One region of the Mixta intestinalis genome, then DNA from elsewhere that is predicted to be linked to it. Evidence: predicted binding sites of a transcription regulator. Region 1 holds the regulator's gene; each other region holds the start of a gene.
The links. The regulator ArgR, encoded in region 1, controls arginine synthesis, uptake and breakdown. The targets are predictions, from matches to a motif close to ANTGAATAAAAATACANT.

Region 1 (2,274 bases):
GCTCAATCAAATTACGAACGATACCGGCATTAACATTAAACAGATCGGAACGATCCATTCCGGGCTTACGTGCCACGCCCGCTGAAATTAGCACTACGTCAGCTCCCTGTAATGCAGGAGTGGCATCTTCACCGCTGAAACCCTGGATTTTTACTGGCGTAGGGATATGGCTTAAATCAACAGCCACACCGGGCGTAACAGGCGCGATATCGTACAGGGAAAGTTCTGAACCCGCAGGTAACTGGGTTTTAAGCAGAAGTGCAAGTGCCTGGCCGATACCACCAGCCGCACCGAGAACCGCAACTTTCATCCTAAACTCCTTATTATCGTGAGCAGAAAAATGCCGGAATCCAGCGGAGTTATCATGCTGGATAGCCTGAGGAGTAATAGCGAGAAGTTCATCCTTATTTTGCGGCTCAGGACACAAACGGCCGGTAAAGTGGACGAAAAAGACGCTATGACGTACAGGCCAGATAATGACCGTAATCGGATGCTGAAATATTAAACAATATTACCTTAGCTGTTAGTTCTTATCATAACAACATCAATTCTATAACAACTTTGTCACTTTTTCCGCCATAGCTATGCGGCTGCAGCAAATTTTATCTTGCGCAAAACTCTGGTAAAATGCGCGCCCTCTGCGCCATAACGTCTTTATCCGTTGCGGTTCATTTGCATAAAAATTCATGTAATTGCATAATAATGTATCGCCTGCTGGCCGGGCTTCACTGCATTTTTATATTATCGGTAGCCTATGCGTAATCCATCGAAACAAGAAGATCTGATTAAAGCCTTCAAAGCTTTGCTGAAAGAGGAAAAATTCAGCTCGCAGGGTGAAATTGTGACCGCCCTGCAGGAAGAAGGCTTCGACAACATTAATCAGTCGAAAGTCTCCCGTATGCTAACCAAGTTTGGTGCCGTACGTACCCGTAACGCCAAAATGGAGATGGTTTACTGCCTGCCTGCGGAACTGGGCGTGCCCACTACCACCTCGCCGCTAAAAAATCTGGTACTGGATATCGATTACAACGAGGCACTGGTGGTGATTCATACCAGCCCCGGTGCCGCTCAGCTGATTGCTCGTCTGCTTGATTCTTTAGGCAAGGCGGAAGGCATCCTCGGCACCATTGCCGGTGATGACACGATCTTTATCACTCCAGCCCGCGCTTTTACCGTTAAGCAGCTTTACGAAGCCATTCTGGCGCTGTTTGAGCAGGAACTGTAACCCAGAAGATCATTAGCGTTGCACGCTAATGATCTCCGTTGTTTCCTTTATGTATGCTATGTATGCCGCATCTGTTTCTGTCATAAACCGCTGACTGCCTCTCCTCTCTTTTTTCCGCCCCGATCGCCAGTTCTCTCAGCACACTATGGCATAAGCCTGACGTTTTCATTTTCGTCACCAACCAATTTTTAGCATTTTATGCTGAACTGAGACGATAGTATCAAGAAACAATCTGCTAATAAGCAGCACACCAGGTAGATCTATCGTTAAACAAAGCACGAATAGATAAAGTCGCTTATGTTGCTGTTTTGATAAATATTTAACCGTAAAAGTACAATTTATAGCCTCTTTTAATAACTTTAAGTTATAAAAAAATAACTTGAAGCCAGAGAGTTACAACAAAACATTATTAGGCAGATATTAATTTCGTACGTTATTAGATCTATACTTGTTTTCGTGATGTTAATCACATTATCAAAAAGAGAAAAATAAAAGACGAGGAAAAAATCATGAAAATTACCACTACCATCGCCGCAGTAAGCCTGCTATCCGCCCTGTCATTCGGCACCATGGCAGCAGAATCTGTTAGTGCTCAACAAGCCCAAAATATGCAGCCTGTAGGCATTGTTACTATGAGCGGCGTTGCGGGCGTACCGATGGATATTCATCAGGCGTTAAGCACTAAAGCGGAAAATCAGGGTGCCAGTGCTTATCGCATTATCGAAGCGCGCAATCAGGACACCTGGCACGTTACCGCCGAGCTTTATAAATAAGCCCCGTTGACGCATCAGCACACCCTACAACTGAAACAGGCAGCCCCAGAAATAATAACCGCTATTAAGCCATCCCGGCTGCCGCATAAACGCTACTCTGGAGTGAAGATATGAAAACCACATTTACCCTTGCTGCTTTAGGTCTGGCATCAGTACTCTCTTTCGGTGCCAGCGCTGCCGACCTGGTTACCCAACAGGATGTCAACAGCCAAAACTTACAGTCGATCGGCACCATCACCGTCAGCGGTATAGATGGCAGCCCGTCCTCAATTCGTC
Region 2 (2,274 bases), 760 kb from region 1:
CGGCAACGGTCAAACGCCCCGGCCAGCGGGCGCTGACCGGCTCCAGCGCACCATTCAACAATTCATCTAAATCGCTAAGCGTCAGCCCTGGCAGCGGGCGAATATCCATGTGCAGTTCGCAGCAGGCACAGATGCGGTTCGCCGCATCGCCGCCGTGGATATGACCAAAATTCATCGTAGGATAAGGAATTGCGAAGCCGTCATGGTGATAGCGTTCTTTTAGCGTATTGCGTAACAGCATGAGATGGCTGATAGCTTCGTGCATAAGTTCGATGGCGTTGACGCCACGAGCCGGATCGCTGGAATGGCCCGACTGACCTTCGACGCGAATGGCGTTGGAAAGGTGACCTTTATGTGCACGTACCGGTTTCAGCGAGGTCGGTTCGCCGATGATGGCGCAGTCGGGACGCAGCGTGGCGGATTCCGCAAAGTATTTTGCGCCCGCCATGGTCGTTTCCTCATCTGCCGTGGCGAGAATATAGAGTGGTTTCTTTAGCTGACGGATATCCGTATCGCGTAGCGTATCGAGGATAAAAGCGAAAAAGCCTTTCATATCCGCCGTACCTAAGCCGTATAGCTTATTGTCATATTCGGCGAGGGTGAAGGGATCGCGCGTCCAGCGTCCATCATCAAAGGGCACCGTATCCGTATGGCCCGCCAGCAGCAATCCGCCAGCGCCTTCACCGCTTTTAGCCAGCATGTTGAATTTATGGCGTGTGCCGGGTACCGGCTGCACCTCCACGTTAAAGCCGAGATCGCGGAACCATCCCGCCAGCAGAGTGATTAAATCCTCATTGCTTTGATCGAGCGCGCTGTCGGTGGCGCTGATAGAAGGCGTGGCGATCAGCTGGCGATAAAGTTCGATAAAAGGCGGTAATTTTGTCTTCACTGTTGACGGTCCTTGAGTTAGGATGTATCAATATTCATGCAATAATAGTGAATAAAAATACAATAACGTGCGCAGGATGGGAAATGAAAAAGCCCGCCAGCTCACGTTGGATTTCATGGGCGCGCGGCGATGGGCTGCACACCGGGTTTGAATGACAGTAAATAAGGTAAACGGCCTGATGTTGAACACGCTGATTGTTGGTGCCAGCGGCTACGCTGGGGTAGAGCTGGCAACCTTTCTGAATCGTCATCCGCATATGAACATAGCCGCTTTAGCGGTATCAGCGCAAAGCCCTGATGCGGGAAAACGTCTTTCCGAACTGCATCCACAGTTGAAAGGCATCGTCGATATGACGCTGGAGCCGCTCAGCGATGCCTCTGCCTGGGCTGATAAAGTAGACGTCGTGTTTCTCGCTACCGCCCATGAAGTCAGCCACGATCTGGCACCGCAGTTTCTGGCTGCGGGTTGCGTGGTGTTCGATCTTTCCGGCGCATTTCGCGTCAACGATCCTGCGTTCTATTCACGTTATTACGGCTTTACGCATCAGCATAGCGCATGGCTGGAAAAAGCGGTTTACGGCCTGGCGGAGTGGCAACACGATGCGATTAAAGAGGCGCAGCTGATTGCCGTGCCCGGTTGTTATCCCACCGCTTCACAGCTGGCGCTGAAGCCGTTAATCGAGGCCGATCTGCTGAGCGAGGCGCAGTGGCCGGTGATTAACGCGACCAGCGGCGTAAGCGGCGCAGGCCGCAAGGCGTCAATAAATAACAGTTTCTGTGAAGTCAGCCTGCAACCCTATGGCATTTTTACTCATCGTCACCAGCCGGAGATTGAAACTCATCTTGGCGTGCCGGTGATCTTCACTCCGCATCTCGGTAATTTTCCTCGCGGTATCCTCGCCACCATTACCTGTCGTCTGCGCTCCGGCGTCAGCCGTGAAGATGTAGCGGAAGCGTTCCATAACGCTTATCAGGACAAACCGCTGGTGCGTCTCTATCAACAGGGTGTACCGGCGCTGAAGGCGGTGATTGGCCTGCCGTTTTGCGATATCGGCTTCGCGGTGCAGGGAGAACACCTGATCGTGGTGGCAGCGGAAGATAACCTGCTGAAAGGCGCGGCCTCGCAGGCTGTACAGTGCCTTAATATTCGTTTCGGTTTCCCGGAAACCGAGTCACTTATCTAAGCGGATAAATATGATGACGACTCCATTGATTATCAAACTGGGCGGCGTGCTGCTCGATAGCGAAGAAGCACTGGCGCGTCTGTTTACCGCGCTGGTGGCTTATCGGGAAGCGCATCAGCGTCCGTTACTGATCGTCCACGGCGGCGGCTGCCTGGTGGATGAGCTGATGAAGAAGCTCTCTCTGCCGGTGCAAAAGAAGAAC
Region 3 (2,274 bases), 1.5 Mb from region 1:
TTGAAAGCGCAAACACCGAAGAGCCACGCGCCGCACGGCTGGTAAAGGCGTCAGCATGTATCGAGACAAACAGATCCGCCCGCTGTTTACGTGCTTTTGCCACACGTACCTTAAGCGGAATAAAGACATCTTCATTGCGCGTCATGTAAGCACGCATATTCGGCTGTTTATCGATTAGCGCCTTCAGACGACGCCCGATTTGCAGCACGATATCCTTCTCTTTGGTTTTATGCAGACCATGCGCGCCGGGATCCTCACCGCCATGGCCCGGATCGATCATGATAACGATGGGGCGATCGCGCCCTGCTCTGCCAGGCAACGGCGCTTCCGCAGGCTGCGTGCGCCCCAGATCGCCCTGGTTGTAATCTTTCAGCAGCGCCAGCAGCGGATCGTCCTGACTGTCGTAGGCACCATAAAGATCGATGACCAGACGATGTTTAAAACCGGCAACCGGAGAGAGCGTAAACAGGCGCGGCGCTACATTTTGTTTCAGTTCCAACACGATGCGTACCGTGTTGCGATCGAACTGACCGACACGCGCCGTTTTAATAAAGGGATCGTTTTTCTGTACCAGTTGCCCAACGCCTTTCAGCACGTGATTCAGCTGCAGGTGCTCAATATCAATCACCACCCGATCGGGATGGCTGAGCGCAAACTGCTTATATTTCAGGGGCACGCTGGATTCAATCGTCAGGCGAGAATAGCTGGAAGAGGGCCAGATACGCACCGCCACAATATGACTATTGGCCGCCAGCCCTACCCGACTGACGCTCAGTAACCACATCGCTCCAGCGCCTTGCAACAGCCGACGACGGCTGATAACGGGTTTTATCTCGGACATGCCGCTCCAGATACTGTGTTCTGTCTAAAAAAAAGCCAGGGAAAAAAAATGTGGCGAAAACTTTAACCTATTCACTTTTGCACTGTCACCCGGAAAAAGCCATAAAATGCAGCCTGTTAACCTTATCGGCAGATTGTATAAGGTGTTAAATTGCGGTAAAAGCCGCTTGCACTCTTCGCAGCAAAAGAATAAAAATACAAAAAAACCGAATATTCATGCAAAGAGGGTCTGCCGTGAAGGAACGTAGCACTGCACTGGTTCAGGGTTTCCGTCATTCCGTTCCCTGGATCAACGCCCACCGGGGAAAGACATTTGTCATTATGCTTGGCGGCGAAGCCATTGAGCATGAAAACTTCTCCGGCATTGTGAACGATATTGGACTGCTGCACAGCCTCGGTATCCGGCTGGTGGTGGTTTACGGTGCCCGGCCACAGATTGATGCCAGCCTGGCGGAGCATCAGCTGGAGCCGGTTTATCACAAACATACACGTGTTACCGATGCGCAATCGCTGGAACTGGTGAAGCAGGCGGCTGGTCAGCTACAGCTCGATATCACCGCACGTCTTTCCATGAGCCTGAGCAATACGCCGCTACAGGGTGCGCATATTAATGTCGTTAGCGGCAACTTCGTTATCTCACAGCCGCTGGGCGTCGATGACGGCATCGATTATTGCCACAGCGGACGCATTCGCCGCATTGATGAAGAGGCGATTCACCGCCAGCTTGATAATAATGCCATCGTACTTATCGGCCCGGTAGCCGTCTCGGTGACCGGCGAAAGCTTTAATCTCACCTCAGAAGAGGTGGCAACCCAGCTGGCGATTAAGCTCAAGGCGGAAAAAATGATCGGTTTTTGCTCAGAACAGGGCGCAACCGATGATGAAGGCAATATTATTTCCGAGCTGTTCCCCAACGATGCGCAGGCGCGTATTGAAACGCTGGAGCAGCGGGGCGATTATCTTTCCGGCACGGTGCGCTTTCTGCGCGGCGCGGTAAAAGCCTGCCGTAGCGGCGTGCGGCGCAGTCACCTTATCAGTTATCAGGAAGATGGCGCCCTGTTGCAGGAGCTCTTCTCGCGCGACGGCATCGGTACGCAAATCGTGATGGAATCAGCGGAACAGATTCGCCGCGCCACCATCAATGATATCGGCGGCATACTGGAGCTGATTCGCCCGCTGGAACAGCAGGGCATTCTGGTACGCCGTTCGCGCGAGCAGCTGGAAATAGAGATCGATAAATTCACGATTATCGAACGCGACAATCTGACTATCGCTTGCGCGGCGCTTTACCCTTTCCCCGACGAACAAATTGGCGAAATGGCCTGTGTAGCGGTACATCCCGACTATCGCAGCTCATCGCGCGGTGAAACGCTGCTACAGCGCATCGCGTTACAGGCACGTCAGCTGGGGCTGAAAAAACTGTTTGTATTGACC

Region 2: the regulator ArgR is predicted to act here: its motif matches at 936-953, upstream of argC (N-acetyl-gamma-glutamyl-phosphate reductase).
Region 3: the regulator ArgR is predicted to act here: its motif matches at 1,025-1,042, upstream of argA (amino-acid N-acetyltransferase).

What each region holds. Positions count from the first base shown of each region.
Region 1 covers NZ_CP028271.1:4,289,493-4,291,766, reverse strand. Annotated here, with positions in the region: gene mdh (malate dehydrogenase) at 1-310, opposite strand, end outside; gene argR (transcriptional regulator ArgR) at 755-1,225, shown strand; gene yhcN (peroxide/acid stress response protein YhcN) at 1,735-1,998, shown strand; gene yhcN (peroxide/acid stress response protein YhcN) at 2,109-2,274, shown strand, end outside.
Region 2 covers NZ_CP028271.1:3,524,756-3,527,029, reverse strand. Annotated here, with positions in the region: gene argE (acetylornithine deacetylase) at 1-889, opposite strand, end outside; gene argC (N-acetyl-gamma-glutamyl-phosphate reductase) at 1,068-2,072, shown strand; gene argB (acetylglutamate kinase) at 2,086-2,274, shown strand, end outside.
Region 3 covers NZ_CP028271.1:2,787,831-2,790,104, forward strand. Annotated here, with positions in the region: gene amiC (N-acetylmuramoyl-L-alanine amidase AmiC) at 1-841, opposite strand, end outside; gene argA (amino-acid N-acetyltransferase) at 1,075-2,274, shown strand, end outside.